DNA from 4 places in the Actinoplanes sp. NPDC051633 genome. Region 4 is predicted to be linked to each of the others. Evidence: riboswitches for the same ligand, from Rfam matches in the RefSeq annotation. Region 4 holds a riboswitch; each other region holds the start of a gene.
What was found. A riboswitch is a leader RNA that binds a small molecule or an ion and turns the genes downstream of it on or off. The one in region 4 is predicted to bind cyclic di-AMP.
Positions count from the first base shown of each region.

Region 1: linked by a shared signal. The riboswitch ahead of AB0M20_RS01910 (hypothetical protein) and the one ahead of AB0M20_RS02185 (NlpC/P60 family protein) in region 4 are both predicted to bind cyclic di-AMP.
Region 2: linked by a shared signal. The riboswitch ahead of AB0M20_RS11565 (C40 family peptidase) and the one ahead of AB0M20_RS02185 (NlpC/P60 family protein) in region 4 are both predicted to bind cyclic di-AMP.
Region 3: linked by a shared signal. The riboswitch ahead of AB0M20_RS27815 (NlpC/P60 family protein) and the one ahead of AB0M20_RS02185 (NlpC/P60 family protein) in region 4 are both predicted to bind cyclic di-AMP.

Region 1 is NZ_JBFAZH010000013.1:14,868-23,598, forward strand. Features, by position in the region: gene AB0M20_RS01885 (ATP-binding cassette domain-containing protein) at 1-858, shown strand, start outside; gene AB0M20_RS01890 (hypothetical protein) at 1,007-1,888, shown strand; gene AB0M20_RS01895 (ATP-binding protein) at 1,937-2,452, shown strand; gene AB0M20_RS01900 (beta-phosphoglucomutase family hydrolase) at 2,531-3,271, shown strand; gene AB0M20_RS01905 (glycoside hydrolase family 65 protein) at 3,323-5,689, shown strand; gene AB0M20_RS01910 (hypothetical protein) at 5,755-6,774, opposite strand; cyclic di-AMP (ydaO/yuaA leader) riboswitch at 6,781-6,915, opposite strand; cyclic di-AMP (ydaO/yuaA leader) riboswitch at 7,169-7,304, shown strand; gene AB0M20_RS01915 (hypothetical protein) at 7,308-8,330, shown strand; gene AB0M20_RS01920 (ABC transporter ATP-binding protein) at 8,350-8,731, opposite strand, start outside.
Region 2 is NZ_JBFAZH010000148.1:1,095-9,825, reverse strand. Features, by position in the region: gene AB0M20_RS11575 (glutamine amidotransferase) at 1-188, opposite strand, end outside; gene AB0M20_RS11570 (MurT ligase domain-containing protein) at 178-1,398, opposite strand; cyclic di-AMP (ydaO/yuaA leader) riboswitch at 1,816-1,973, shown strand; gene AB0M20_RS11565 (C40 family peptidase) at 1,980-2,762, shown strand; gene mraZ (division/cell wall cluster transcriptional repressor MraZ) at 3,146-3,577, shown strand; gene rsmH (16S rRNA (cytosine(1402)-N(4))-methyltransferase RsmH) at 3,747-4,817, shown strand; partial or broken gene AB0M20_RS11550 (hypothetical protein) at 4,814-5,365, shown strand; gene AB0M20_RS11545 (penicillin-binding transpeptidase domain-containing protein) at 5,525-7,780, shown strand; gene AB0M20_RS11540 (UDP-N-acetylmuramoyl-L-alanyl-D-glutamate--2,6-diaminopimelate ligase) at 7,831-8,731, shown strand, end outside.
Region 3 is NZ_JBFAZH010000608.1:206-4,718, reverse strand. Features, by position in the region: gene AB0M20_RS27820 (diguanylate cyclase) at 171-1,634, shown strand; gene AB0M20_RS27815 (NlpC/P60 family protein) at 1,654-2,637, opposite strand; cyclic di-AMP (ydaO/yuaA leader) riboswitch at 2,652-2,788, opposite strand; gene AB0M20_RS27810 (M56 family metallopeptidase) at 2,881-3,753, opposite strand; gene AB0M20_RS27805 (BlaI/MecI/CopY family transcriptional regulator) at 3,750-4,094, opposite strand; partial or broken gene AB0M20_RS27800 (cytochrome ubiquinol oxidase subunit I) at 4,169-4,513, shown strand, end outside.
Region 4 is NZ_JBFAZH010000016.1:1,585-10,315, forward strand. Features, by position in the region: gene AB0M20_RS02180 (sigma-70 family RNA polymerase sigma factor) at 75-1,076, shown strand; gene AB0M20_RS02185 (NlpC/P60 family protein) at 1,136-2,092, opposite strand; cyclic di-AMP (ydaO/yuaA leader) riboswitch at 2,106-2,251, opposite strand; gene AB0M20_RS02190 (DUF3817 domain-containing protein) at 2,392-2,712, opposite strand; gene AB0M20_RS02195 (hypothetical protein) at 2,725-3,123, opposite strand; gene AB0M20_RS02200 (DUF6158 family protein) at 3,202-3,438, shown strand; gene AB0M20_RS02205 (hypothetical protein) at 3,688-3,858, shown strand; gene AB0M20_RS02210 (hypothetical protein) at 3,895-4,098, shown strand; gene AB0M20_RS02215 (GAF and ANTAR domain-containing protein) at 4,324-5,031, shown strand; gene AB0M20_RS02220 (MDR family MFS transporter) at 5,106-6,926, opposite strand; gene AB0M20_RS02225 (MarR family transcriptional regulator) at 6,923-7,399, opposite strand; gene AB0M20_RS02230 (50S ribosomal protein L11 methyltransferase) at 7,437-8,057, opposite strand; gene AB0M20_RS02235 (response regulator transcription factor) at 8,287-8,731, shown strand, end outside.

The sequences.
Region 1 (8,731 bases), on a different contig from region 4:
ATCGTCCGCCGGCCCGGCCTGTTCCTGATGGACGAGCCGCTCTCCAACTTGGACAGTGGCCTGCGCGCCGAGCTGCGTGCCGAGATCACCGGCCTGACCCGCGAGCTCGGCGTGACCACCATGTACGTGACGCACGACCAGGCGGAGGCGCTCACCATGGCCGACCGCGTGGCGATCCTGCGGCGGGGCGTGCTGCAGGACATCGGCACCCCCACCGAGGTGTACGGCCGCCCGGCCACCCTCTACGTCGCCGCCTTCCTCGGCGCACCGCGGATGAACCTCCTCGAGGCCTCCGTCTACGTCCACCTCGACCGGTACATCGCGCTGAACTTCGGTGAGCAGGCGCTCTACCTGCCGTGGACCGACATCCGGGCCCGGGCGGTCGCGCACTACCACGGTGAGCGGATCGTGGTCGGCATGCGCGCGGAGGCGCTGACGCCGGTGGCACCGGACGCGCCCGGCGACGTGCTGCACGGCCGGATCCGCTATCTCGAACACCACGGGCACGAGTCGCTCGCGTACCTCGACATCGGGGCCACCGCGATCATGGTCGACGAGATGGGCAGCGCGGTGCACGACCACCAGGTCGAGGTGGGCGCCTTCAGCAAGATCAGTGCGGCGTTCTCGCGGCTCACCGGCCGGCCGTCGAACGGCGCGGCGCCGGACCGCGAGGAGACGAAGCAGGAGAGCGTGCTGGGCGAGAACGGGCGGCACCACCGGCGCCCGGCCGAGCTCGCGGTGCGGCTGGCACCGTACCCGGCGGTGTCGCCCGGCCACCCTCTCGCCGTCACGGTCCGGATGGACTCGCTGCACTTCTTCGACGACCGCGGCGACCGCATCGACGTCGGCTGGCGCTGACACACCTGAGCATCGCCGCCTATCCATTTGCTGTTACCGAACCTTGACCTCATGCCGTATCGTGCTCTGCACGTCGATGCGGGTCCGTATCGACGATAACGTTGCGACGTGTCGTGAGGGGTGAACCGGCGTGGCCAATGCATCTGGTTTGTTGGTTATCGAGCGCATCCTGCGTGACCGGCAGGGGATCTGGCAGCAGGTCGTCGAGGACCGTGACCTGCCCAAGTTGATCGGCCAGATGCTCTCCAGCACGGTGGTCGCGCTGGCCTGTTACGGAGCCGTCCTGGGGTCCTTCCACGGCTGGTTGATGGCGATGACGTCGGCGGTCAAACTGCCGCTGCTCTTCCTCGTCACGCTGGCCGTCTGCCTGCCGACGCTCTACCTGTTCAACCTGGTCTTCGGCGCACGCCTGTCGGTGCGGCAGTCGCTGGCGCTGGTGTCGGTCGCGCTGACCGTGACCGCCATGCTGGCGCTCACCTTCGCGCCGATCAGCCTGTTCTTCCGGATCACCGCCCCGGACTACGCCTTCTTCAAGCTGCTGAACGTGGCGATCCTCGGCCTGTCCGCGCTGATCGGACTGCGCTTCCTGACCGGCGGCATGCGGGTGCTCAACGAGCACGGCCTGCTGGGACCGAAGGCGGATTCCATCGCGCCGGTCAGCCCGGCCGTGCCGGCGCCGGCTCCGGCGGGTGCGCCCGTGCCCGTGCCGGCCGGTGCGCCCGCTGCCGGCGCCTCCGCTCCGGGTCCGGCCGTTCCCGCGGCCGTGGGCAACGGTCAGCCGATGCACGGCGTGCCGCTGGGCGCGCACCTCCCGGTGCGGCAGCCGCATGCCCCGATGGTCCGCCAGCCGGGCAAGCCGAGCATGACGCTGCTGTACGTGTGGATCTTCCTGTTCGGCTTCGTGGGCACCCAGCTCGCGTGGACCCTGCGGCCGTTCTTCGGCAGCCCCGGCATGAAGTTCAGCCTCTACCGCGAGATCGACGGCAACTTCTACGCGGAGATCTTCCGGACCCTCGCTCATCTCTTCTAAAGCGTGACGGCTGCCCTCGGGGCGGGCAGCCGCGTAGGCTGCTCGTCGGTGGACGAGACATTCGGACCGAGCCGGGGCCGTGATGCGTTGCGTCCGGCTCCGGTCCGGCTTCCGGAGGCCGGCGACGCGGGCGGCACCCTGTTGGATCGTGTCTTCGAGCGCCAGGACATCACGCGGGTGCGGCACGCCGTCCAGGGCCTGCTGGCCGCGTCCGGATTCGCCGGTGACCGGCTCCAGGGCTTCGTGCTGGCGGTCAACGAGATCATCACCAACGCGGTGCTGCACGCCGGCGGGCGCGGGCGGGTGGTGCTGCGCCCGGAAGGTCACTCGATCTGGTGCACCGTCACCGATTCCGGCCCGGGCATCCCGGCACGCTACCTGCACCCGCCGGAGATTCCGGAGGCGTTCGAGGTCGGCGGGCGGGGCATCTGGCTGGCGTACCGGTTGTGCGACGAGGTCACGATGGCGACCGGCCCGATCGGCACGACCATCGGGCTGCGCATGTCACGGCCCGCCGGCCGCGCGGCATCCGGCCTGGTCAACGGCCTGTCGACCGGCGGCTGATACCGTACCGGCGGCCGATGGGACGTGGGGTACCCCCGTTGCGGAGTATCCACGAGCGGGGACGACTACATTGGGGCCGTGCTCGGGCTTCCTCCTCAGGTGACCGCCTGCCTTTTCGACCTTGACGGCGTGCTGACGCAAACCGCCCTGGTCCATAACGCGGCGTGGAAACAGACGTTCGACCAGTTCCTGCAGTCCTGGTCGCAGGAGCACGGGCAGCCGTACGTGCCGTTCGACTCCGGCGCCGACTACCACGAGTACGTCGACGGCCGGCAGCGCGCGGACGGCGTACGCACCTTCCTGACCTCGCGGGGCATCACCCTGCCCGAGGGCACCCCGGACGACGCCCCCGACGCCCACACCGTGAACGGCATCGGGAACCGGAAGAACATCCTCGTCCTGCAGAAGATCAAAGAGGGCGCGGTGCAGGTCTACCCCGGATCGGTGGACTACCTGCGCGCGGCGAAGGAGGCCGGCCTGCGCCGTGCCGTCGTCTCCGCCAGCGCCAACTGCAAGGACGTCCTCGAGGCCGCCGGCATCGCCGACCTCCTCGAGGTGCGGGTCGACGGCGTCGTCGCCCGTGAGCGCAAACTGCCGGGCAAACCCGCGCCGGACACCTTCCTCTACGGTGCCGAGCTGCTCGACACCCCGCGGGAGAACTGCGTCGTCTTCGAGGACGCGCTGGCCGGTGTGGCCGCGGGGCGGGCGGGCGACTTCGGGTTCGTCGTCGGCGTCGATCGGGTCGGGCAGGCGGACGCGTTGAGGACGAACGGTGCCGACATCGTCGTCCAGGATCTGTCCGAACTCCTGACGCGATGAACGCGTAGTTCCGCCCAGACTTTCTCCTTCAGTTCATCGAGAGGCACCACCGTGATCCGTGAACGGGCGTACCCCGTCGACCCTTGGCACATCCGGGAGACCCGGCTGGACCTGGACCTGCTGGCTCAGTCCGAATCGGTCTTCGCCCTCGCCAACGGTCACATCGGCCTACGCGGCAACCTGGACGAGGGCGAGCCGCACGGCCTGCCGGGCACGTATCTGAACTCGTTCTACGAGCTGCGCCCGCTGCCGTACGCCGAGGCCGGTTACGGCTTCCCCGAGTCCGGCCAGACCATGGTCAACGTCACCAACGCCAAGCTGATGCGGCTGCTGGTGGACGACGAGCCGTTCGATGTGCGGTACGGCGACCTGCGCAACCACGAGCGCAGCCTGGACATGCGGGCCGGCACGCTGGAGCGCACCGCGGAGTGGGTGTCGCCCTCCGGCCAGGCGATCCGGATCCGCAGTGTGCGGCTGGTGTCGTTCACCCAGCGCGCGGTCGTCGCGATCCTCTACGAGGTCGAGCCGCTGAACGAGAGCGCCCGGCTGATCCTGCAGTCCGAGCTGGTCGCCAACGAGCAGTTGCCGCCGACCAGCAAGGACCCCCGGGTGGCCGCGGTGCTGGACCACCCGCTGCAGGCCGAGGAGATGCTCGAGCAGAAGTCCGGCGGCCTGCTGGTGCACCGCACCAAGGCCAGCGACCTGCGCATGGCCGCGGCGATGGAACACCTGGTGGAGACGCCGGGCCGGCACGCCATCACCACCGAGGGACACCCCGACTGGCTGCGCACCACGGTCGCCTGCAAGCTCGAGCCGGGGCAGAAACTGCGCGTGGTGAAGCTGGCCGCGTACGGCTGGTCCAGCCACCGCTCGCTGCCCGCCGTCCGTGACCAGGTCGGCGGCGCGCTGGCCAGTGCCCGGCTGGATGGCTGGGAGGGCCTGGTGGACGCCCAGCGGGAGTATCTGGACGCGTTCTGGGACCACTCCGACGTGCAGGTCGAGGGCGACCCGGAGGTGCAGCAGGCGGTCCGCTTCGGCCTGTTCCACACGCTGCAGGCCGGCGCCCGGGCCGAGCAGCGCCCGATCGGCTCCAAGGGCCTCACCGGCCCGGGGTACGACGGCCACACGTTCTGGGACTCCGAGACCTTCGTGCTGCCGGCGCTGACCTACACCCAGCCCGGTGCGGCCGCCGACGTGCTGCGCTGGCGGCACTCCACGCTGGACCTGGCCCGGGAGCGCGCGCAGACCCTCGGGCTGCAGGGCGCCGCCTTCCCGTGGCGGACCATCCGCGGCCAGGAGTGCTCGGCGTACTGGCCGGCGGGCACCGCGGGCTTCCACATCGGCGCGGACATCGCGGACGCGGTGCGGCGCTACGTGCAGGCCACCGGCGACTTCGAGTTCGAGCGCGAGATCGGCCTGGAGCTGCTGGTGGAGACCGCCCGGCTGTGGCGGTCGCTGGGCCACCACGACCGGCACGGGCGCTTCCACATCGACGGCGTCACCGGCCCGGACGAGTACACCGCCGTGGTGGACGACAACATCTACACCAACCTGATGGCGCAGCAGAACATGTTCGCGGCGGCCGAGGCGGCGAAGCGTCACCCGGACGTGGCTCGCAAGCTGGGCGTGGACGACGAGGAGACGGCCTCCTGGCGGGACGCCGCGGCGTCGGTGCACATCCCGTACGACCGGGAGCTGGGCGTGCACCAGCAGTCGCAGGGCTTCACCCGGCTGCAGGAGTGGGACTTCGAGAACACTCCGCCCGAGGCGTACCCGCTGCTGTTGAACTACCCGTATTTCGACCTGTACCGCAAGCAGGTGGTCAAGCAGGCCGACCTGGTGATGGCGATGTACGTGCGCGGCGACGCGTTCACGCCGGAGGAGAAGGCGCGCAACTTCGCCTACTACGACGCGCGCACGGTCCGCGACTCGTCGCTGTCCGCCTGCATCCAGGCGGTGCTCGCGGCCGAGGTCGGCTTCCTCGAGCTGGCCCACGACTATCTGGGCGAGGCCGCCCTGATGGACCTGCACGACCTGCACCAGAACGCGCGGGACGGCGTGCACGTGGCGTCGCTGGCCGGCTCCTGGATCGCTCTCGTCGCGGGCCTGGGCGGCATGCGTGACTTCAACGGTCAGCTGTCCTTCGCGCCGCGGCTGCCCAGCCGGATCACCAAGCTGGAGTTCTCGCTGCTCTGGCGCGGTCTGCGGCTGCGGGTCACGGTCTCGGCGGGCGACGTCACGTACTCGCTGCGCAACGGGCAGGGTTCCGCACGCCTGGTGCTGCTGCACCACGGCAAGGAGATCGAGGTGACCCAGGGCAAGTCGATCACCGTGCCGATCGCGCCGGCGCCGCCGACCGGGCCCGCACCCGAGCAGCCGGCCGGCCGTGCGCCGGTCCGCCGCGCGAGCAACATCTGAGCGGAACGAGAAACCCCGGTCTCCTCGCGGAGGCCGGGGGTTCTGTTTCTCGTCTGCCGGGGCGCTTACAACATGCTGACGTGCACGTGGTCGGTGTGGGCGCTGGCGCCGCGGTAGGACTTCCAGCCCGTCGCCGGGAGCCAGATCTGCCTGAACCAGATCACATAGAGAATGCCCAGCCGGTCCGCGTTGCGGACCAGGAACGCCATCAGGTTGTTGCCGTACTGCTTCATATCCTTGTTGTGCGCGGCCGAGAATCCGCTTTTCTGCAGCGACCAGTCGCAGGCCCGGCCCTTGGGGTGCTCGAACGGTCCGCCGTTGCGATGGCAGCCGACGAAGCGATCGAACCCGGCCTTTTTCACCTCTTTGTACATGTGCAGAGTGCGCGCGGTGATGCACCCGCCAGTGGTGGGGTCGGACACGTTGCAACCCTCCGGCGAGAAGCCGCCGTCGGAGTTGCGGGGCGCGGGGGCCGCCCGGCGCGACGTGGCCGTCACGAAGCCGCCGGTCAGGCTTTCGCCACCGACCAGGGCGAGGGCCTTCTCCGCGGCCTGCTTCTGCTTCTGCATCAGGTTGAGGTTGGCCTGCTGTGCCTTGACCTCCTGGTCGAGCCGCGCCTTGTTGCGCGCCACCTCGTCGATGGCCTCGTTGAACTCGCGCAGCTTCTCGCCGTTGAGCGCGTTCATCTCCTCGAGGGACAACGCCCGGTCGAGGAAGTCACCGGAGCCGCGGCTGTTCAGCAGGAAGCCGGCGGTGGAGATGCCGCCGGTGCGGTAACGCTGCACCGCGACCTTGCCGGCCACCGGCAGCAGCGCGTCGCGCTTCGCCTCGGCCGCGCGCACCTGCACGGCGAGGTTGAGCTGCGTCTTCGTCGACTTGGCGACCGCGGCCTTGGCCTGCAGGTAGCGCCGGCCGGTGGAGTCGAGCACCTCGTTGAGGAGGGGATTGTCGTCGCCGTCGTCAGCTGTGGACGACGAGTCGCCGGGCTCGGCGCTCGCCGGGGACGCGGGAGCGACGACCGACAGGGTCACAGCGACGAGCGGTGCCAGGGCGAGGATCAGCCACCGGCGAGGGCTTGCCGTCATGCATGTTCCTTCCGTGTGGTCCACCGACCGGGTTAGCTGACGGGTTCGGGATGGAAGCGATCCCTACCGCTTTGCAGCGGATGCACCCCAGTGGAACTCGGGTCCCCGGCTCGTCTCGCGACGATTGAGTGGTGGCCCGCCGGCGCCTTGGGGGCGGCGCCTCCTGGCAATGGCCGGACGCGAGCTTACCCGACGAAAGGCCGGTCTTCAGCACTGTCGAAGTGGACAAAAGCCTTAGCTAAGAAAGGCGTCTGTGCGTAACCTCACATCAATGTGAGTCGTTGCCTTCTCTCCGTAGTGGAATCACTGAAGGTGTTTGAAATATCGCGCTCAGTGCTACGGGTGGCGAATCTGGAATTCGTCGGTATCGTTCGTTCCGGTCTCCGTTAGGTAACGGAGACCGCCGCCTAATCGTCACAGACGAGCCGGGGACCCAAATCCCAGGTAGTGGGGTGAATCCGCGTCAGCGGTAGGGATCACTTCCATCCCGAACCCGTCAGCTAACCCGGTCGGCGGCCGAGGGAAGGACGGCAATGAGGCAGAACTCTGTCCGGAGATGGTTGGCCGGCGCGCTCGCGGTGCTGGTGGCGACGGCCGGGCTGGCGGTTGTCACGGGTACGGCCGCGACGGCCGCGCCGGGCGACAACGGCGACGACGGCGAGGGCGGCAAGAAGTCGCTGATCGAGCAGGTCGAGGACGCGTCCAAGGGCTTCGTCGAGGCCAAGGAGGCGCTGGCCAAGTCCAAGAAGCGCCAGGCGCAGCTGGTCGCCCTGCTGAAGCAGGTCGAGACCCAGCTGGGCCCGCGGCAGGCCGCGCTCGACGAGATCGCGCAGCAGAGCTACCGCACCGGCCGGCTCGGGCCGATGAAGGCGGTGCTGAGCGCCGAGTCGACGGGCAGCCTGCTGGACCGCGCCGAGACGCTGGAGACCATCGCGGTCAAGCAGGACCGGGCGGTGCGTGACCTCAAGGAGTCGCGCGACACCCGGCTGCGGGCGAAGGCCGCGGTCGACCTGGAGATCGCGAACCAGCAGAAACAGCTGACCGCCATGGCCAAGCGCAAGGCCCAGGCCGAGAACGCCCTGAAGGCGGCCGGCCAGGGCCAGGACACCGGGTCACCGGGTGGCAGCAGCAGCGGCGGCAGCAAGAAGGCCAAGCCGGGCGGCAACCTGAACGGCGGCTGCACGGTGAACGACCCGACCAGCGGTGGCTGCATCACACCGCGGCTGCTGCACGCCATGAACCAGGCCAAGTCGGCCGGCTTCGACCACTACGTGCACTGCTGGCGCGAGCAGAACAGCGGCGAGCACCCGAAGGGCCGGGCGTGCGACTTCGCCGCCGACAAGGGTGGTTTCGGCGGCGACGCGACGGGCAGCAGCAGGACCTACGGCAACAACCTGGCGAACTACTTCATCGGCAACTCGGGGACGCTGGGTGTGCTGTACGTGATCTGGTACCGCCGGATCTGGCTGCCCAGCAGCGGGTGGAAGTCGTACTCGGGCGCCGGCGGCGATCCCTCCAGCGACCACACCAACCACGTGCATCTATCGGTGAAGTGACCGGCGAGGGAGTGCGAGCCTACTTACGCATGTAGGACTCGTACTCCTTCAGCACGTCCTCGGTCGGGCCGTCGGCCCGGATCACCCCGGACTCCAGCCAGATGCTGCGCTCGCAGGTCGAGCGGATGGACGCCTCGCTGTGGCTGACCAGGAAGACCGTGCCCGCCTCGGCGCGCAGCTCGCGGACCCGCTCCTCGCTGCGCCGGCGGAATTTCGCGTCGCCGGTGGCCAGCGCCTCGTCGATCAGCAGCACGTCGTGCTTCTTGGCCGCCGCGATCGCGAACCGCAGGCGAGCCGCCATGCCGGACGAGTACGTCTTCATCGGCAGCGAGCTGAAGTCACCCCGCTCGTTGATGCCGGAGAAGTCGATGATGCTCTGCGTCTTCTCCCGGACCTCGCCC
Region 2 (8,731 bases), on a different contig from region 4:
CCGCCGCCGATCAGGTAGATGTCGGCGGTCGTGGGCATCGGCTGGTCGGAGCGCACCTCGATGGTCTCGGCCGGGATGCCGCGCAGGGCCGCCCGGTGCGCCAGGATCAGCATGTTGCCCCGGTCACCGTAGGTCGACAGCAGATCCGGGTAGATCCAGACGACCCGGAGGGTGCTTTCAGTTGACACGGTCCAACTCCGCTCGGATGTCCTGGAACGCGGTGTAGTTCGCGATCACCTCGAGCCGCCCGGGGGGTGTCTCCCGGACCGCTTCGGTGAAGGTACGTACGTGACGGAAGGGCACACCGTTCACTTCGAGGCGCACCGCGAGGTCGTACGCGCGGTCACCGGTGATCAGCACTGACCGGCCGCGCAACGGGGAGAAGTCGACGTCGTAGAGCCAGGACGTGTCGAAGCCGTCGGGGTCGCGGGCGTTGATGGAGAGCAGGGTCGGCGCCTCGTCCGCCATGTCGAAGGCCTCGAGCCAGCTCGCCGGGTTCTTCGCCAGCAGCAGCCGGATGTTGCGGCCGTCGCGCTCGACCTGGGCGTAGCGGCCGGCGACGGAGGTCACCGCGGCCAGCCGGGGGACACCTTCCACGGCGCGGACCCCGAACTCGGCCGCGACCGCGAGTGCGGTGGCCGCGTTGCCGAGGTTGACCGTGCCGGGGAGCTGGAGCTTGACCAGGTGCCAGTCGCCGTTCGGGTCGAGCACGCCGTCGTCCTCGACGGTCCACTGCGCCGCCGGGCGGCGCAGCGGGCACCCCGTGCAGCGCCAGTCGCCGCCGACGCGCTCGATCGGCGAGCCGCACTCGGGGCAGACCCAGGAGTCGTCGTGCCAGCGCTGGCCGGCGCTGAACCAGGTGACGTGCGGGCTGGCGATCGCGGCCCAGACGACCATCGGGTCGTCCGCGTTGGCCACCACGCGGATGTCAGGGTGGTCGGCGAGCGCGGTCCGCCACTTCTGCGCCATCATCGCCACCTCCTGCGCCCGGTCGAGCTGATCGCGGCTCAGATTGAGCAACGCCACCGCGCGGGGAGTGGTTTCGTCGATCACCCGGTCGAGATAGTGCTCGTCCACTTCGAGCACCGCGAACGGGGTGGCGCCGGCCTTGGCCAGCGCCGAGGTGTGCCCGGTGGGCATGTTGGCGCCGAAGGAGTTGGTGGCCACCGGCCCGAGCACGCCCAGCGCGGCCGCCGTCAGCCGGGTGGTGGTCGTCTTGCCGTTGGTGCCCGACACCAGGGCGATCGCCCGCCCGGCCGCCAGGTTGCGCAGCAGGTCGGGGTCGATCTTCAGCCCGATCCAGCCGCCGATCACCGAGCCGTCGCCGCGGCCGGCCGCGCGGGAGAGCGCCGCCGCGGTCCGCGAGACGGAGCTCGCCACCTTTGCCCGTAGGGGCATCTTCCCGTCCGTCACGGACGCGACAGTACCGGAACCGGACATCGCGTCGAGTTGCCGGAATCGGTGGGTGGCGGCCTCGTCCGTCCGGCCGATCGCATCCTGGCCGGTAAAAGGGTTTAGGGCCGTGAACAGGGGACTTCCCACCGTCCATGATCATCTCATCACGCAGAATTTGTGTGGCGTGACTCACCCGTAACCTTCGACGCTTCGTGATCACGTCTGTGCGCAACGCATTGGCATTTGTCTCGGGTCGGTCACAAACCGGACACTGTCCATTGTGCCAACTACACAGAGTCACCGCTCACGCTCTGCAACCGTACGGGAATTCGGGTAGCAAGGTCTGGCCGGAGAGCAACCGCTCCCCGGTCGTGCGCACCCGGATCACGCCGAGCCCTGCCCCGGTCCGGGACCACGACCCGAGAACACGTACCGAACAAAGGCACCAGGGGGCAGGGACGGGGGACCCGGATTTACGGTCCGAACCGAGGACCTTGGGGTGAAGCCGCGACAAGCGGCCGGGCAACCTTCCCGCCCGAACCCGACAGCTAACCTCGCAGGCGTGCCGGAGGGACATCTCTACCGTGCACGGAAGCAGTATCAGCCGGCGCCGCAAGCTCAGCACCGGCACCATCGCGCTGTCCCTGGGTCTCAGCCTCTGCGCCGGTCAGCTCGTGGCCACGCAGCCGGCAGCGGCCGCCACACCCGTCGTGGCCGCGGCCGCGGCGAGGACGGTCGCGAAGGTCAAGATGACCAGCAACACGCGGACCATCCTGTACGGCAACACGGTCAAGCTGACCGCGAAGGTGACCCACCCGAAGACGGGCAAGGCTGTCACCGCCGGCCGGGTGGCCCTGCAGGTCTACCGCAAGGGCAAGTGGAGCACGTGGCAGACCAAGGGGTCCCGCAACTTCATCGCCAAGCCGCTGACCACCGCCTCGCTCCGCTTCAAGTTCCTGGGCGGCGGCGGCCTCTACGCGGGCATCAGCAACGGCATCAAGGTCACCGTCAAGAACAACGGCACCAAGGTGGTCAACGAGGCCGCGAAGCACAAGGGCGCGCTGTACCTGTTCGGTGCCGCGGGTCCCAAGCGCTTCGACTGCTCCGGCTTCACCATGTACGTCTACAAGAAGACGACTGGGCGCAAGCTGCCGCACAAGGCGAATTTGCAGCAGAGGTACGGAAAGGCCGTCAGCAAGAGCAAGAAGCAGGTCGGTGACCTGATCATCACCCGCTCCGGCTCGTACGGGTACCACGCCGCCATCTACGCCGGCGGCGGCAAGGTCTGGGACTCGCCGCACTCCGGTGCGCGGGTGTCCAAGCGCAAGATGTTCAGCAGTAACTACGTGGTGCGCCGCCTGATCTGAGGCAGCAGCACGGCAGCAACACGGCAACGGCGGGGCGTGTGTCCGAGGTTCTCGGATGCGCGCCCCGCCGTCGTCGTGTTCCCTCCATTTTCCTCCCCGGGTCGTCCGAACGGCCTCTCAAGCATGATCAAAAACGTGATTTCCTGCCCGCCTGGGCGTCATGTCGGGAAACGGACCGGCTGGGGTGCCAGAATCCCCTCCACTGGCACTCCACCTCGCTGAGCTGGCAATTCATCCGCGAATCCGTTTCAAGGACGCCGCCATTCCGGTTGCGAGTGGAGGGAAGTGGAGTAGAGTGGAGCGCAGTGGCAGGGGGGACCTGCCGGCCCAGCATCGACTCGGCGGACCGCGAACCGCCGGCAGGGGCGTAGGGGGGATGGCCGATGTTTCTCGGCACGCACACCCCACGCCTCGACGACAAGGGGCGGCTGATCCTTCCGGCGAAGTTCCGGGACGAGCTGGCGGGAGGTGTCGTGATCACCAAGGGGCAGGAGCGTTGCCTGTACGTGTTCCCGATGCCGGAGTTCCAGCGCATCGCGGGGCAGCTGCGCGAGCAGCCGGTCACCCACAAGGCCGCCCGGGCCTACAGCCGGGTGTTCTTCGCCAGCGCGCACGACGAGGTTCCCGACAAGCAGGGCCGGGTCACGATCCCGGCGCACCTGCGTGAGTATGCGGCCCTCAACCGTGAGCTGGTGGTGATCGGCGCGAGCACGCGGGTGGAGATCTGGGACAAGCAGTCCTGGGACGAGTACCTCTCGGCGAGCGAGGACGACTTCGCGGACATCGAAGAGGGGGTGCTGCCCGGGGGACTGTGACGGCGTCACTGCCCGTCCGTACTGCGAGATCTCCAGCCGCTTGCGTTCCTGGCGCCTCTTCCCCGGCGCCAGGCGCGGCGCCCGCCGGCAGCGGGCACGAGCGGATGGGGATCTGGCGGTACGGATTCGACGTCCGGATCGGACCGGGTGACGCAGGAGAGCCTGGCGACTGGGGGTCGACATGGGGGAGCCACGGGGCACGCATGTGCCGGTGCTGCTCGAGCGTTGTCTCGAGCTGCTCGCTCCCGCGCTGGAGCTCCCGCTCGCCGTACACGTGGATTTCACCTTGGGTCTCGGCGGCCACGCCGAGGCGGTGCTCGAGCGCTTCCCGGACGTCGTCCTCATCGGACTCGACCGGGATCCGGAGGCTCTGGAGCACTCCCGCCGGCGGCTGGAACGCTTCGGCGACCGGGTGCACCTGGTGCACGCGGTCTACGACGAGCTTCCGTCGGTGCTCGAGAGCCTGGGCCTCGAGAACACGGGCCACGGGCGGTTCCACAGTGGCCTGTTCGACCTGGGTGTGTCGTCGTTGCAACTGGATGAGCCCGACCGGGGGTTCGCCTACGCGCAGGACGCGCCTCTGGACATGCGGATGGACCAGTCGCGGGGGAGCACGGCCGAGGAGGTCGTGAACGGCTACGAGCCGGGCGATCTGGTCCGGGTGCTGCGGACGTACGGCGAGGAGAAGTTCGCCTCGCGGATCGTGTCGGCCATCGTCCGCGAGCGGGAGAAGGGACGCATCACGTCCACGGCCCGGCTCGCGGAGCTGGTCAAGGACGCGATCCCGGCCGCCGCGCGACGAACGGGTGGAAATCCCGCGAAAAGAACGTTTCAGGCGCTACGCATTGAGGTAAATGGCGAACTCGCCGCACTCGAGTCTGCGGTTCCGACTGCTTTGGACTCGTTGGCCCCGAACGGGCGCCTTGTGGTGATGAGCTACCAATCGTTGGAAGACCGGATCGTCAAGCGCGCCATCGCCGCGAGGGCGCGCAGCACCGGGCCGATCGACCTGCCGGTCGAGCTGCCCGGGACGGGTCCGCAGCTTCGCCTGCTGACAAAGGGGTCGGAGCAGGCGAGCGCGGCGGAGGTGGAAGCGAACCCGCGAGCGGCCTCGGTGAGGCTGCGAGCGGTGGAACGACTCGACGACGGGGCCGCCCGCGAACGGCCTCGCATGTCGACAACGCACGGGGGACGAGGGCGGTTACGCCCGGGGGAACGCCAGGAGGGGGAGGGACGATGAGCGAGCGTACGTACGCGCCGCGGTCGGGGGGCCGGACCGCGGAGAAGCGCAGCAGCGAGGCGCGCACCACCGAAACACGCACCACCGACACGCCGCGTCGCACGGGGGGTGCCGACGCCCGGGGGGTGCGCCGGAGCCCGGCCGTGACGGCGCCGACCCAGGGGACGGCCGCGCTGCGGCTGGACACCGCGGTCACCGAGCCGGTGCGCACCACGAGGCCGGCGCTGCGGGTGGCGCCGCCGGCGCCGATCCGGGCGCCGCGGGCACCGTTCATCGCGGTGGTCATCGCGATCGTGCTGGCCGGTGTGCTGGGCATCCTGCTGATCAACACGAAGACGATGGAGAACTCCTTCGAGTTGAGCACGCTGCAGGACGAGCAGGTCAAGCTCGACAAGCAGCAGCAGCAGCTGGAGAACCAGCTGGCCGGGTACGAGAGCGTGGGCAGCCTGGACGCCGCGGCCAAGCGGTACGGCCTGGTCAAGGGCGAGCCGGCCTACATCCGGCTGCCGGACGGCAAGATCATCGGCGTGCCGAAGCCGGGCCAGGGCGAGCCGGCGATCACCGCGCAGGACGGCGCGGCACCGGCCGGGTCGGCGCAGGCCGGGTCGGCGCAGGCCGGGTCGACGCAGCAGGGCGCGGCGACGCAGGGTGCGGCCCCGCAGGGCGGCAACACCGGCGCGGCCGCGCCCGGCACGGGGCAGTAAGCCGTGTCGCCGAGAGCCGAGGAACCACCGCGCCGGGGCCAGCCGCCCCGGCGCGGTGCGTCCCGTGACGTTCCGCCGGAGGACGAGGGTGCCCGGCGCGGTTTCGGCGGCATCGGCGAGGCCCGGGCGTACACGCCGCGGGGACGCACCGTCGCCGAGCGCGACCAGCGCACCCGGTCGCCGCGGGCCGGGCGGACCACCGATCCGTTCCGGCCGGCGTTGCAGGTGCTCGACGGGGGAAAGCCGGCGCCGCCGCGCAAGCGGCAGCCGGCCGAGGAGCCCGAGGCCGCCCCGCAACGGACCCCCGAGCCACCGAGGCGGGGGCCGGCCAAGAAGGTCACGGCAGCGAAGCGGGAGCCTGCGACCAGGGACAAGCAGAACGGCCGGGTCCGGGCGGGGGCGGGCGGTACGCGTACCCGGATGGCGCCGGAACCACGCCGTGTCGCCGGCAGCCGGCCGGCCAAGAGCGCCCCGCCGCGCAGACGGCCCGCGCCCGCCGTCCCGGCCGAGCCGCCGCGCCTGGCCAACAGCGCGCGCCGGCTCAGGCTCGGCACCGTGCTGGCGCTCGCCCTCTTCGCGACCATCGGCGTGCGGCTGGTCGTGCTGCAGGTGGTCGAGTCGCCGGAGTCGCTGCAGCGGCTGCTGCGGCAGCGCCAGGACCGGCTCACCGAGGTGCTGCTGCCGGCGCCGCGCGGCAGCATCCTGGACAGCGGCGGCGAGGTGCTCGCGCACAGCGTCGAGGCGCGGTACATCTACGCCGACCCCGAGCTGGTGCAGAAGCCGGCGGAGGTCGCGGCCAAGCTGTCCCCGCTGCTGGGCGTCGCACCGTCCAAGCTCACCCAGCTGATGGCCCGCAAGCAGCGTCCGGGCGGTGGCGCCGTGCGGTTCGTCTACCTGGCCCGCGGCGTGGACGTGGCGGTGGCCGACCGGATCGCCGCGATGAACCTGCCGGGCATCCGCGAGGACCGCGACGAGCGGCGCGACGTGCCGGGCGCCGACCTGGCGGCGAACCTGATCGGCTTCACCGGCGAGGACCACACCGGGCTCGAGGGTCTGGAGGCGCGCTACGACGAGCTGCTGCGCGGCACCGACGGCAAGCGGGTCTACGAGACCGGGCGGGGCCAGCTCGACAAGGAGATCCCCGGCGGCTACCACAAGCTGACCCCGGCCTCGCCGGGCACGTCGCTGCAGCTGACCATCGACCGCGACCTGCAGTTCGAGGTGCAGCGGATCCTCGGTGAGCGGATGGAGGACGTGGACGCCACGGTCGGCGGCGCGGTGGTGCTGGATGTCAAGACCGGCGAGGTGCTGGCGCAGGCCAGCTACCCGGCGTACGACGCGCAGAAGCCGTTCGACTACAAGCCGGTCAACCGCGAGGACGTGGTGACCAGCGTGATCACCGACCCGGGTTCGACGCACAAGGCGTTCATCTTCGGCGCGGCGCTGCAGGAGGGGCTGGTCAGGCCCGACTCGGTGCTGACCATCGGCCCGGCGCTGGAGCGTGGCGGATATACCTTCTCGGACACGCACCGGCAGAAGAAGGGCACCAAGATGACGATGGCGGGGCTGCTCGCCTACTCGTCGAACGTCGGCACGATCCTGATCGCGGACAAGCTCGGCAAGCAGCGCGTCTACGAGTACCAGCAGAAGTTCGGGCTGGGCCGGGCCACCGGCGAGGGCATGCCGGGCGAGGCCGAGGGCAAGCTGCTGCCGCCGGACGAGTGGAGCGGCTCGGCGGCCGGGTCGATCCCGATCGGCCACAGCGTCGACGCCACCCTCATCCAGATGGCGGCCGGCTACGCCACCATCGCCAACAACGGCACGTATGTGCAGCCGCACCTGATCAAGGCGACCATCCCCTACCAGGGCCCGGCGGTTCCGGCTCCGGCGCCGGCCACCCACCAGGTGCTGCGGCCGGAGGTGGCGGCGCAGCTGCGGCTGCTGATGGAGGCGGTGGTCGACAGCAAGGGCGGCACGGGTACGCAGGCGCGCGTCGACGGCTGGCGGATCGCGGGCAAGACGGGTACGGGCAAGCGGCTGATCGACGGCCAGTACACCAAGCACAACGCGGGGTCGTTCATCGGCATGGCGCCGGCGGACAACCCGCGGTACGTGATCGCGGTGTTCGCCGACGTGCCGACCGGCACCGGCGGTGACGTGGCGGCGCCCGCCTTCGCCGAGATGATGCGCACCACGCTGCTGCACTACAAGGTGCCGCCGTCGGGCACCAATCCGCCGAAGTTCAAGATCTTTCCCTGAGGCCATGGCGTTCGCAGGGGTTCGCGGAACACCGGGTAGGGTCTGACGCCGTGCCCGGCATTCCCCGTCCCACGACCGTCCCGCCGCGCCGGACGGATGACCTCGCGGCCCTGGTGGGCGCCCGTGCGACCGGTGGTGACGCGACCGTCACGGGGGTCACGCACGCCAGCGGTGAGGTGCGTCCGGGCGATCTGTACGCGGCGTTGCCGGGGGCGCGGCGGCACGGTGCGTCATTCGCCGGCGAGGCCCGGGACAGGGGCGCGGCGGCCGTCCTGACCGACGCCGAGGGCTCGGGGAACGCCGTTGGGCTCCCGGTGCTCGTCGTCGACGACCCGCGCGCCGTTCTCGGCACGGTGGCGTCGGCGATCTACGGGGACCCGACGTCGCGGCTGACGATGATCGGCATCACCGGGACCGCGGGGAAGACCTCGACGGCCTATCTGATCGAGGCCGGGCTGCAGGCGGCCGGGCTGACCACCGGGCTGATCGGCACGGTGGAGACGCGGCTCGGCGATCTGACCGTCGACAGTGTCCGGACCACGCCGGAGGCCACCGACCTGCACGCGATGCTGGCGTACGCGCTGGAGCGCGGCGTCCAGGCGGTGGTCATGGAGGTGTCCAGCCACGCGCTGTCCATGGGCCGGGTCGGCGGGGTGCGCTTCGACGTCGGCGGCTACACCAACTTCGGCCTCGACCACCTCGACTTCCACGCCGACGTGGACGACTACTTCGCGGCCAAGGCGAAACTCTTCGACGGCCGGTGCCGCGTCGAGGTGCTCAATCTGGACGATGAAGCCCTGCGCCCGCTGTTCAAGCCGGCCACGATCTCGTATTCCGCGGCCGGCGACGACAGCGCCGGCTGGTGGGCGTCGGCGATCCGGCCCTCCGCGTACGGGCAGCGCTTCACCGCGCACGGCCCGGCCGGAGCGGTCGAGGCCGGTGTCTCGCTGC
Region 3 (4,513 bases), on a different contig from region 4:
GGCTGCGCCGGGCGCGGGAGGCTGCCGGTACGGCGCCTGGTCGGTCATGGCTTGGCATTATGCACCCGCCGACGGCCAAGTTTTCCGTCCGGAAGGGGTTCACATCCGCGTGGCGCGGCCGATGGTTCCACTACGCCGGAACCATGTGGCGGTGGTGGAGGGACAACGAGATGCGAGCGGACAGGTTCCGGGCATTCCGGGCCATGGTGGAGCGGTTCGGCCGGGATGGCCTGGAACCGCTCGCCGCGCTGGTCGTCATCGTCGTCCTGCGCCAGTTCGGGCTGTCCGGCAACACGCCGCTGTGGTGGATCGCCGTGGCCCTGGTGGCCGGCGCCGCCTGGCAGCAGTCCGGTGTGCAGCGGTGGGTCTCCGGCGGCCGGCCGGGCGGCCGGCTGTGGCTCCGGATCGCCGTGCACGTGCTGCTGACCACCGCCGTCATGTACATGGTCGGGTGGGGCGCGCTGCTCGCGGTCGCGCACCTGCACATCTTCACGCTGTACCTCAGGGCGGACGGCTCCCGGTCGTGGAAGCCGCTCGCCGTCAGCAGCGCCGTCTCCATCGGGCTCGGCGAGCTGGCCTTCATGACCGGGCTCCTGGAAAGCTACCTGCCCCTGCCCCAGGGCCACGGCGTCTCCATGCTGATCGCTCTGGGCACGCTGACGACCGCCCGCGTGATCGGGCACTCCACCGAGCAGCGGGAGCGGGCCGAGGCCGCGCTGCGGGCCGGCGAGGAGCGGTTGCGGGCGCTGCTGCGGGACGGCTCCGAGGTGATCACCATGTCGGAGGCGAACGGCACGGTCACCTACGCCAGCCAGGCCATCGCCCAGGTGATGGGCTATTTCCCGAACGACGTGGCCGGCAAGCGGCTCCGGGAGTACGTGCACCCGGACGATCTGCTGGCCGATGCCGAGCTGCACGAGCGGGTGCTGGCCGCCGACGACAGCGTCGAGCACACCGCCGAGATGCGGTTCCGGCACGCCGACGGCGCCTGGCACTGGCACGAGGTCATCCTGCGCAACATGCTGTCGCACCCCCAGGTGCACGCCGTGGTCGGGCACCACCGGGACATCACCGAGCGCCGGGCGGTACAGGACCGGATCGCGCACGCCGCCGCGCACGACAGCCTCACCGGGCTGGCCAACGGGCCGACGCTGACCCGCGACCTGGAGCGCGCCCTCGCCCACGGCACCCGCTACCAGCACCCGGTCGGGTTCCTCTTCCTGGATCTGGACGGCTTCAAGCTGGTCAACGACACGTACGGGCACGAGGTGGGCGACCGCCTGCTGAACGCCATCGCGGACGTGGTGCGCCGGACCGTCCGCGACACCGACACGGTGGGCCGGCTGGGCGGCGACGAGTTCGGCGTGGTGCTCACCCGGGTCGGCGGCGCGGACGAGGCGATGGCCGTGGCCTCCCGCATCATCGAGGGCATCGAGCGCAACAGCTCGGTCGCCGGCCTGCGCCTCGACGTGGGCTGCAGCATCGGCGTGGCGATGGCCTTCCCCGGCGGCACCGACGCGAAGACCATGCTGCGCCACGCGGACGCGGCGATGTACCGGTCGAAGCGCCGCACCCGCAACGGTTACGAGCTGTACGTCGAGGAGGACCTCGACGCGCCCTGGCTCAACTACTGACCGGTCAGCCCGTGATCCGTCAGCCCGGTCGCCGGTAGCCCGCGATCGGCCCCCGGTCGATGGACGCCATGCGCACGTGGTCGCCGGTGTGCGGGGCGTGCACGACCTTGCCACCGCCGATGTAGAGGGCGACGTGGTGCAGGCTGCCCGGATAGTAGAAGACCAGGTCGCCGGGTTGCAGGTCGGCCTTGCCGATCGCCCGGCCCTGACCCCACTGATCCCTCGTGTAGTGCTCGAGGTGCACGCCGACGGCGGCCCACGCGGTCTTGGTCAGGCCGGAGCAGTCGTAGCCGCCGGGGCCCTCGGCGCCGAACACGTACGGCTTGCCGATCAGCGAGCACGCCTTCTGCGCGGCCCGGCCGCCCTTGTCGTTGGTGTAGGTGACCGGGCAGGGGCCGGTGCGCAGCGGGCCGTCGTCCTGTCCGGCGTCGCCGTACGCCTGGACCCGGAGCTTCTGCAGGTCGGCGATCTTCTTCTCGATCGAGGCCTTGCTGCGGGCCAGCGCGGTGTCCTGGGTGGCCAGCGTCGCGGTCAGCGTGTCCAGGTCGGCCTTGTCGGAGGCCAGCTTGTCGCGCAGGTCGGAGACGTCCTTGACCTCGGCCCGCTGGTGCTTCGCGTACTGGTCCAGGAACATCAGCTTGTCGGTCAGCCCACCCGGGTCGCCGGTCATGATCAAGGCCTTGACGGCTCCGGGCGACCCCTGCTTGTACGCGTCCGCGGCCAGGCCCCGCACCTGCGCCATGGCGACGTTGACCTCCACCTCGAGCGGGGTCAGGCGCTTCTGGAGGGCCGCCTGCTGCCGGCGGTTGGCGACCAGCTTGTTGTGCACGTTGTTGTACTGCTCGATGACCGGCTCCAGCTTGTTCCACTGCTGGTCGATCTGGTCCTCGACGCTGCCGGGCGAAGGCACTGAAGGCACGGCCTGCGCCGGGGCGACGGGGACGACGATGGTGGCCGCGACGGCGGCAAGAACGCAGAGCAGGCGACGGGCTGCGCGGCTCACGTTAGGGCGTATCCCTTTCTTCCCTCGGCCGCCGACCGGGTTAGCTGACGGGTTCGGAAGGGAAGCGCTCCCGGCCGCAGACCTCGCGGCTTCACCCCATGGGACTTCGTGGGTCCCCGGCTCACTCAACGTGATTGGGCGGTGGCCGGACAGGTCGCCCGGGGGTGGGCGATGGGGGCTGTCAGGCCGGGCACCACCGTACTAGCAAAGGGGTTGATCGGAAACTCGACGCCCGGGAGTGACTTACAGTGGCCATCTGCTGACGGCCGCACTGAGCCACGGCACCACGACCACCACGGTCGGGAGCACCAGCAGGGCGACGGCGACGACCACGACGACGGCGGTCAGCGCGGGCGAGGTCGTCATCGCCCCGGCGAGCCGGTCGAGTCGCCGGCCGCGGCCGTCTCCCCCGTCGCTCAGTCGTTCCAGGGCCCCGCGCACCGTTCGCGGGCCGACGCGGGCGGCCGCCGCGTCGTCGGCCACCATCTCGAGCAGCAGGTTGACCGCGTCCAGCGGCGCCCGCGACCGCAGCGGCCGCGGCACCGCCTTGTAGAACGCGGTGAACGACTCGCGGACCAGCTCGTGGCGGTGCCGCAGGTGGGCCTGCTCGTGCGCGATGACGGCGGCGACCTGCGCGTCGTCGAGCACGTCGAGAGCGCCACCGGTGAGCACGACGCGAGGCTCCCGGCCCGCGACGCAGTAGGCGAGCGGCTGGGCGCCGTCCAGGATCCGGAGATTGTCCACATCGAGGCCGGCGCGCTGCTCGGCCCGATCCAGCAGATCCACCAGCAGCCGGTGCCGGGCGCGCCTGGCGCGGGACCGCCACATCACCCCGGCGAGGGACACCAGCAGCCGGACGACGATCAGCGCGGCCACGGCCAGGGCGGCGACCAGCACGGCCACCGCGACCCGGCGGCCGCTGCCCGCGGCGCGGACCAGCTCCTCCGGCCCGGCGAGCACCACGCCGAGCGCGCACAGCACGCCGGCCAGGGTGATCGCCTGCCAGAGCAGCACCGCGGCGGCGGGCGCGCGGTCCGGCCAGCGGGCGCCGGCCAGCGCGCCGGGCACGACCAGCGACAGGGTCAGCCCGAGCGCGCCGAGCAGCAGCGCGGTCACGCCTTTTTCGCGGCCTCGATGGCGGCGGCGATGGCGTCCGGCGGGAGCTGACCGACGAAGTACGCCAGAGCCGCGTCCTGATCGGGCGTGTCGCTCAGGGCGTCCAGCATGAGGCTCGCGGTCATCTGCTCACGGGTCTGCGCCGGCGCGTACCGGTAGGCCCGGCCGTCCTTCTCCTGCACCACCACGGACTTCTTCGCCAGCCGGTCGAGCACGGTCATCACCGTCGTGTAGGCAAGGCCGCGCCCGCTCAGCCGCTCGTGGACCTGCCGCACCGTGAGCGGCTCCCCCGCCGCCCACAACTGCGTCATGACCTCGCGTTCCAGGTCTCCCAGCGCCATGTGAGCCAGTCTACTGCACGACGTCGTACTACGCGACGTAGTATCTACTACAGGACGTCGTAGGGGAGCCTCGCATGGACGTGCTCGACCTGACCCGGCTGCAGTTCGCCGTCGTCACGATCTACCACTACTTCTTCGTGCCGCTGTCGATCAGCCTGGCGGCGATCGCGGCCGGGCTGCAGATCGCGTGGCTGCGTACCCGTCAGGATCGGTTGCTGTTCCTGACGAAGCTGACCGGGAAGTTGTTGATCATCACCTTCGCCGTCGGCGTCGTGACCGGGCTGGTGCAGGAGTTCCAGTTCGGCATGGGATGGAGCGCGTTCGCCCGCTTCTACGGCGACGTCTTCGGCCCGACGCTGGCCATCGAGGGGATGCTCGCGTTCTTCCTCGAGGCGACGTTCCTCGCGCTGTGGTATTTC
Region 4 (8,731 bases):
TTCAGCAACGCAGACGTTCAGCACGCAGCGCAGTTCGGCATCGCAGGTTCTGCGGACGTTACGGGGAGGGACTGATGGACGCAGGTATCGCCCGTAACAGGGTTAGTGAAGGCAATGAGGGGACCGTGGACAGCGTGGAGAAGAACACCGTGATGCGGACCGATGAGGTCGCCGAGGAGCGCGACCTCGTTGGCGTGTATCTGCACGAGATCTCCCGGACACCTCTGCTGGATGCCGCCCGAGAGGTCGACCTCTCCAAGGCGATCGAGGCCGGCCTGTACGCCGAGCACCTGCTCGAGCAGACCGAGATCCGCCGGGGTGTCAGCCGGGAGGAGTTGGAGCGGCTGGTCACCGAGGGGCAGCGCGCGAAGGACCTGTTCATCCGCGCCAACCTGCGACTGGTCGTGTCGATCGCGCGTCGGTACGTACGTTCCGGCATGCCGATGCTCGACCTGATCCAGGAGGGCAACACCGGCCTGGTTCGCGCGGTCGAGAAGTTCGACTACGAGCGCGGCTACAAGTTCTCGACGTACGCGACGTGGTGGATCCGCCAGGCGATCAGCCGGGCGATCGCGCAGCAGGAGCGCACCGTGCGCCTGCCCGTGCACCTCGTCGAGGACGTCAACCGCATGCGCAACGTCACCCGCCAGCTCGTTCGCGAGCTCGGCGCCGACCCGGAGCCCGAGCAGATCGCCAAGGCGCTGGGCGTGACGGTGGAGCGTGTCAACGAGCTCACCCGCTGGGCGCAGGACACGGTGTCGCTGGACACCCCGGTCGGCGACGACGGCGACACCAACCTCGGTGACCTGGTCGCCGACGGTGACGCCCCCTCGCCCGAGGAGATCGTGCTGACCGCGCTGGAGCGGTCGCGCATCGAGGGTCTGCTCAACCACCTCGACGACCGGTCGGCCGGCATCATGCGGGCGCGGTATGGCCTCGAGGACGGCCGCGAGCACTCGCTCACCGAGGTCGCCTCCCGCTTCTCCCTCTCCCGCGAGCGGATCCGCCAGCTGGAGATCCAGGCGCTGGGCCGGCTGCGGGAGCTGGCGCGGGCCGAGGGCCTGCAGGCCGCGTAAGGTTTCGAGCACGAAAAAAGGGGCCGGGGTGACCCGGCCCTTTTTCGTGCGCTCGTCCGCTACTTGACCCGGCCGTATCCGTTCGGGGTCATGATGTTCATCGTGCGCTTCTTCACCGGCTCGCCGGCGTGTGAGGCGTCGATGATCTGTCCACCGCCGACATACAGCGCGACGTGGCCGTTGCTCCGGTAGAAGATCAGGTCACCTGGTCTCAGCTCGGACTTACTGATCCGCGCGGTGGCCGAGTATTGCGCGGCCGCGTTGTGCGGCAGCGATTTGCCGGCCTTGCGCCACGCCGCCGAGGTCAGCCCGGAGCAGTCGTAACCGTCCGGCCCGTCGGCGCCGTACTTGTACATGACGCCGATGGCGTTGTACGCGAACGAGACCGCCTTGCCGGCCGAACCCGCGATGGTCGGCACAGGACCGGTGTACTTGCTGCCCGACGAGGTCGGCTTGCCATACGCGGCGCTGCGCATGTCGTACAGCTTCTTGAGGTCGGCCTCGATCTTCTTCTTGCGGGCCGCCAGCTCGTTGACCTCGGCGGTCTGCTTGACCTGCGTCGCCTTGAGAGCCGCCTGCCGCGTCGTGAAGTTCTTCGTCGTGGCGGTGTAGTTGTCGATCTGCCGCTGCCTGCTGCGCGACATCTGATCGAGCACGCTCATCCGGTCGAGCAGGCTGCCCGGACCCTCCAGCACGACGTTGATCGTGCCGACGTCGCCGTTCTTGTACGCCGTCTTCGCGATGTTCTGCATCTCGACCTTGGCGGCGGCGAGGGCGACCTTGGCCGGGCCCAGGGACTGGACCAGCTTCTTTTCGTCCGCCTTGCTTTTGGCGAGACTGATCCGCATCGCGTTGTACGACTCGACGACGTCCTCGAGCTGGTCCGATGCCTTCTGGATCTTCTTGTTGACGTCGCTCGACGGTGCCGCTTGGGCGGCCGTCGCGGCCGTGCCGGTGATCGCCAGCGCCATCATGACGACGGCGAGCGTCCGGAACCTCGTACGGACGTGGGACAACGCTTTGTGGCCTTTCTTCCGCGTGTGCCGCCTACCGGGTTAGCTGACGGACTCGGGCTGGGAAGAAGAGCCCTACCGTCCGTTTTGTCACGGACGGATTCGCCCCGGAAACCTGGTTCCCCGGATCGGCCTGGGGGACCGACTCGGCGGCGTTGGGCCGGCGCCACCGGAGGGGAGTGGCTGCGGACCGATCCAACCGCATTAACTTATCGATGGATCACGGAAAGGCAAGGCTTTCTTAGAGTGACTTAAGCCAATGGCCGGTAAAGTCACCATGATCCAGATAGCGGCCAGTATTCCTACGCTTTCAGAGCGTCACTTTCGGCATTTCGAGCCCACCCGCGTGACACTTTTCGCTCCGCCCAGAAGGACAGGAATGGAATCGTGCCGGCCAGCATGATCAGCACCATCCTGGGCAGCGGCCAGCGCAGACGGCGGCCCAGGTCGAAGGTGGCCAGCACGTACAGGATGAAGAGGAAGCCGTGTGCCGGCCCGACGCCGGCGACCACCGCGTCGTTGTCCGCCAGGTACTTGAGCGGCATGCCGATCACGACCAGGACGATCAGCACCACGCCGACGATCCAGGCGATGATCCGATAGCGGGTCAGGGCTCCCTGCACGATGCACGTTCCTTATCTCTTGCCCGGGTAGTCGCCGGGGCGGGCGCCCGGGTGGGCGGCCAGCCAGGCGAGGTAGTCGTTGTAGGCCTCGAGCTCGGGGTCGTCGGGTTGCGCCACGGCTCGGCTGGGAACTCGGACCGGCCGGCCGACCTCGGCCTTCTCCGCCGTCGGCACGCCTCTGCGGGCCTTCTCCGCAGTCGGCACGCCCTTGCGGGCCAGCTGGACCTCACGCCACCACAGGAAGCCGACAAAGCCCGCGAAGACCGGCCACTGCACCGTGTATCCCCAGCTCAGTGCATTGCCACCGGCGGCTCGCGTGTATTGCCACCAGCCAAGGGCGAGGAAGGCGAGGATCAGAACGAGCGCGGCCACGTGGCGTGCGATCCACGCCGGGGTCCACAACCCTTTCATGCCTGTCAGCGTAGCCGCGCCGTTTCGGTGACCGCCTCGGCGGGCACGCTGTGCACCAGCAATCCATGGAGGTGTGTGATGACGGATCCCGATCTTGTCGTTTCGGAGACGGGCATCGACCCGGCCGGGCTGGGCGACGACGACCTGTTCCGCGAACTGGCCAGCCTGCACCGGACGAGGCTGCAGACACTGCGCCACGGCCCGGACGCGGCGCTCGACAACCATCTGCGCCGCACGGCCGAGCTGGAGACCGAATACATGGCGCGCTATCCCGGCCGCGAGGTCGACCCGTCGCGGCTCACCCAGGACTTCTAGCCGGAAAGCAATGCGCCGCCCCCGAGATCGGGGGCGGCGCGGATGTCGGTGCGCAGGTCGCCTCGCGGCGAAAGGCACAACACGGCTCCAGCCGAACGGTAGTCCGTGAAGGCAAAGGGTGAGGCCCGGGGACACTGGTCGCACCGACATCTGTTCTCAACCTTCGACCACCCGTCACGATTCCATGACCGGTTGTGACGCGGGCCACACCAACTGTTTGCGGGCGGGGCGCTCGGGTAGTCGGGCGGCATGACCCAGCAGGATCATCTTGAGGCGTTCGACGAGGACGAGACCGACGTCGACTTCGCCAACGAGCACCAGGACACCACCGTCGACTCGGACGTCTCCAGCGAGGGTGACGACGGCGAGCCGGAGAGCCCGGAGGGCTGGTCGGGCCTCGACCGCGACGGCCCACCCTGACGGATTACCGGGGGACAGGCCGGGTATCCGATCTTCATGAGCTTCCACGAGGGTGATGAGCGGGCCGAGCGGCGGGCGGCCGACCTGCTGCCGGAAGAGCGGGCGGCCGGCAGTGCCGATCCCGAGGCGCAGGCCGAGGCGATCCTCGAGGAGTCGGACGAACGCGAGGACAATCTCGGCTTAGCTCGGGAAAACCGCACCTCGGGAGAGACGGTCACACCCGCCGAAGGAACCCGATAGGGGCACAAACTTTCGTGTCTGCGCTGGACGTGGCAGGATCCTCGCGTGCCTGACCCTCGACGGAGCGCCGGGCGCGTCGTCCCTCGGCGAGCGCCGCAGATAGGCGGCGCGGCCGCTCCCAACCAGACACGCCGCACAGCTCAGGCCCGCAAGCCCGAGGTGGTCACCGGTCCCGCGTCCGCGGTGCCGGCTCAGCTTCTCGAACCTCTCGTGGATGGACCAGCCGTGCCCGTCGTCGTCGAGCCCGCGAGGCCGCATCCCGTCGAGATTGCCGGGCTGCTGCATGAGCTCTCTGAGCGGCTGCTGTCCACCGACGACCTGTCGCAGGCGTTGGATCGGCTCGCGGTCTTCGCGGTGGGAGCCGTGCCGGGCGCGGTGCGCTGCTCGATCGTCTCGATCACCGAGGGCGAGCCGCTGACGTTGACCGCCTCGGGCGGGGAGGGACGGCTCGTCGACGACTGCCAGTACCGGACCGGACAGGGACCGGGGCTGGACGCGGCGCGTACCCGCACGTTGGTCACCACGCAAGATCTGGTCACCGACCCGCGCTGGCCCGCTCTCGCGGAGTGCGCGCGGGACGAGGGCGTGCAGTCGGTGGCCGCGATCCCGCTCGACGTGCAACGGGAGTCGGTCGGGGCGTTGAGCCTGTTCGTGCGCGGACCCGACGGCGTCGCGCCCGAGCTGCTGCTCACCGCGATGGCGATCGTGAACCAGGCGGAGATCCTGCTGGGTGAGCTGGCCCGCCGGGCGGCCCTGAGCAAGGGAGCGACGGTGGACCGGGCGATCGGCGTGATCATCGCGCAGCGCGGGTGCGGGGTGCGCGAGGCCTACGACGTGCTGCAGGAGACCGCCCAGCGGCTCGGCCTGGATCGTCAGACGGTGGCGGAGAGGCTGATCGCCGCGGCGGCACGGACCCGAGAGCCCGGCCACTGAATCCGAAGGCCGCTGGAAGACGGCTGAGGGGATGCCGGCCGGTGGCCCGCATCCCCTCGTTCGTCACATCGCCGTCAGCTCGGTGGGTTGCCATCCTGGCCGGCCGGAACCCGGTCGGGATCCGCCCGGTGCGCACCGGCGGCCCTTCCGTTCGGCGTGCCGCCGTCTGAGCCGGCGACCGTGTTGTGCGGCGTGCCGGCGTCGGGGCCCGCGCCGACCTCGCCCGGGACTCCGTCGGAGTTCTCCGCGGCCAGCGCGTCCGCCGCCCGCTGCTGCTGCGCCGAACGCTGCGCAAGCGGGATCTCCGGCAGGAAGAAGACGATGATCAGGCCGATCACCATCACCGCCAGCGCCATCAGGAAGACGATCTGGATGCCGTCGGAGAAGCCCTCCTTGAACGGGTGCGCGACCACGTCGGAGAGGCGGCTCAAGAACGAGGTGTCGCTGAGCGCATCGCCGCCCTGCGCCTGCTGCAGCACCCGGGCCTGACTCGGGTCGGCGGCCAGTGCCTGCTGGAACTCCGGAGTGTTGCGCGCTGCGCCGAACGCATCGTTGATCTTGCCCGGCAGCACGTTGAACAGCACGGAGAGGAAGACCGCCGTGCCGAGCGTGCCGCCCATCGAGCGGAAGAACGCCACCGAGCTGGTCGCCACGCCGATCTCGCGGGGGCTCACCGCGTTCTGCACCGCGGTGATCATCGGCTGCATGTTGCCGCCCAGGCCGAGGCCCATCACCACCATGATCAGCATGACCCGCCACAGCGGGGTGTCGGCGCCGATCATGCTGAAGAGCCCGAGCGCCACCACCATCAGGACGCTGCCCACGATCGGGAAGATGCGATAGCGGCCGGTGCGGGCGATGAGCTGCCCGGCCAGGATCGAGCCGCCCATGATGCCGACCACGAAGGGGATCATTTGCAGGCCGGCCATGGTCGCAGACGAGCCCTTGACGATCTGCAGGTACAGCGGGACGGTCATCAGGCCGCCGAACATCGCCATGCCGAGGATCGTGCTGGACGCCGAGCTGACCGCGACCGTCCGGTTGCCGAAGAGCCGCAGCGGCAGCAACGCCTCCTCCTTGTACGCCCGCTCGACGAACACGAACGCCACCAGGCCGATCGCACCGATCACGAAGCAGGCGACCGACCGGCCGGACCCCCAGCCCCAGTCGCGGCCCTGCTCGGCCACGGTCAGCAGGGGCACCAGACCGATGATCAGCGTGAGCGCGCCGGGCCAGTCGATGCGGTGGTTGACCCGCGTGTGCGGCAGGTGCAGCACCCGGGCGACCACGATCATCGCCGCGATGCCGATCGGCACGTTGAGGTAGAAGACCCAGCGCCAGCCGTCGACCCAGAGCAGGGTGTCGGCGCCGGCGAAGAAACCGCCGAGGATCGGGCCGATCACGCTGGCGGTGCCGAAGACGGCCAGGAAGAAGCCCTGGTATTTGGCGCGCTCCCGGGGCGGGACGATATCGCCGATGATGGCCAGGGCCAGTGACATCAGGCCGCCCGCGCCGATGCCCTGGATGGCGCGGAAGGCGGCCAGCTCGTACATGCTCTGGGACAGGCCGCAGAGGATCGAGCCGACGATGAAGATGCCGATCGCGAAGAGGAAGAACGGCCGGCGTCCGTAGATGTCGGACAGCTTGCCGTACAGCGGCGTCGAGATCGTGGACGTGATCAGGAAGGCCGTGGTGGCCCAGGCCTGCAGGTCGAAGCCGTTCAGGTCGTCGGCGATGGTGCGCGTCGCGGTGGCCATGATGGTCTGGTCGAGGGCGGCCAGGAACATGCCCATCATCAGGCCGATCAGCACCGTGATGATCTGGCGGTGCGTGAAGTCGGCCGAGGGCTGGGCGGATGCCCCGCCTCGAGCCGGCGCGGTGGTTGTGTCGCTCACGCGTTCTCCCGTGATGTGGCGGCCGAGTCACTGCGCAGGAGCGCCTCGACGGAGCTGTTGAAATCGGCGAACAGGGCGGCGAACTGCTCGACCCGCTCCGGCGGCCAGTCCGCGAGGGCCCGGCTCAGCAGTGCGTGCCGTGCGTCCGCCATCCGTGCGCAGGCGGCCAGGCCGGCCTCGGTGACCGCCAGGCGCGAGGCCCGGCCGTCCGCGGGGTCGGCCTCGCGGCGCGCCAGGCCGGCCTTGACGAGCTGCGCCGCCTGCCGGCTGACCGTCGACGGGTCGGCCTGTTTGACCTCAGCGAGGTCGGTGACCCGCATCGGTCCCATATGCCGCAACGGGAACAGCAGCATCAGTGCGGAGAACTCGGCGCCGAGATCTCCGACGTTGAGCATGCCTTTGGCCCGTGCGCCCAGGCGGGTGAATCGCACAAGTTCCCCGGCCAGACGACCGGCGGCGCCCTGCTCTGTCACTGCTGTCCTCGTGGGTCGGCCTTCAGATGCGTGTAGCCTACAAGTGGTTGTTTGCTGAACGCATTGTGTTTCGCATCTCCCACACGATCGTGGTCAGCCGTTGCGTCGACTCCAGCGCGGGCGGGACCGGCACGTCGTACTCGGCCGTGCGGTCGAAGAGCCGCTCCGGGAAATACCCCCGCCCCGGGTCGCCAACCAGGATGCGAGCGCCCGATCGCCGGGCCGCGAGCAGCGTCGCGGTCATCTGCTCGGCCACCCGCTCCGTATAGAACGCGTCACCGGCCAGCACGACGTCGGCGGCCGGCGGCGGGGTGGTCGCGGCCGCGATGACCACGTCGTTGGCCGCCGCGTTGCGCAGCGCCGCCGCGACCGCCGCGGGATCACTGTCGACCGCCGTCACCGCGGCCGCGCCGGCCCGGGCGGCCGCGATCGCCACGAGCCCGGAGCCGGTGCCGAGGTCGGTCACCCGGCGGGCGCGGACCAGGTCGGGATGATCCAGGACGTAGCGGGCGAGGGCCTGACCGCCGGCCCAGGCGAAGGACCAGAACGGCGGCGGCCGGTCGCTGTGGAACTCACCGCCGGACACGTCGAAGAGCCCGCGGCCGGGCTCGGCCAGGTGCAGGGATATCTCGGGCGTCAGGGGTACGCGACTCAGCACGGGAGAATTGTGCGGGCGGGGTACGACAAGAACGTTCCACCGTGGCGTGAGGGGGTGCGCTCGACCGAAAGACCTGTTATCACAGCCGGATGGGCTGAACCGGTGTGCGGGCGGGCAGTGGGAACGCTCCCGAGACGCGTACTCGATCAGACTGTTCATACGGCGGGCATTCTTGGCGGGTGAACATAGACTCTGGCGACTGTGTTCGATGTCCGAAGGAGGGTGGCTCATGAGTGACGCGACGATCACGGTGCTCGTCGTGGACGGCCATCAGACCTTCGCCGAACTGCTCGGTGTTGCCCTGCGTGGGCAGCCTGACCTGCGGTATGTCGGACATGCCCGAACCGGGCAGGAAGCGTTGAGTCTGGTCGGAGAACTACGTCCGGACGTGGTGCTGCTGGATCCCGAGTTGTCCGATTCGGACGGTATCGCCATCGCGGAGCTGATGCGGCACCGCTTTCCGGACACCCGAGTGGTGATCCTCACAGCGAGCAATGAGGCGGCGCTCGTCGGCCGGGCCACCGCCGCCGGCGCGGCCGGGTTCCTGACGAAGAACGGCCCGCTCGGCGATGTGCTCAACGCCGTGCACACCGCCCACGGCGGCGGCATGACCGTCTCCACCGACATCCTCGCCCGCCTGCTGCGCAGCACCTCGCCGGTGGCCGGCCCGCGAC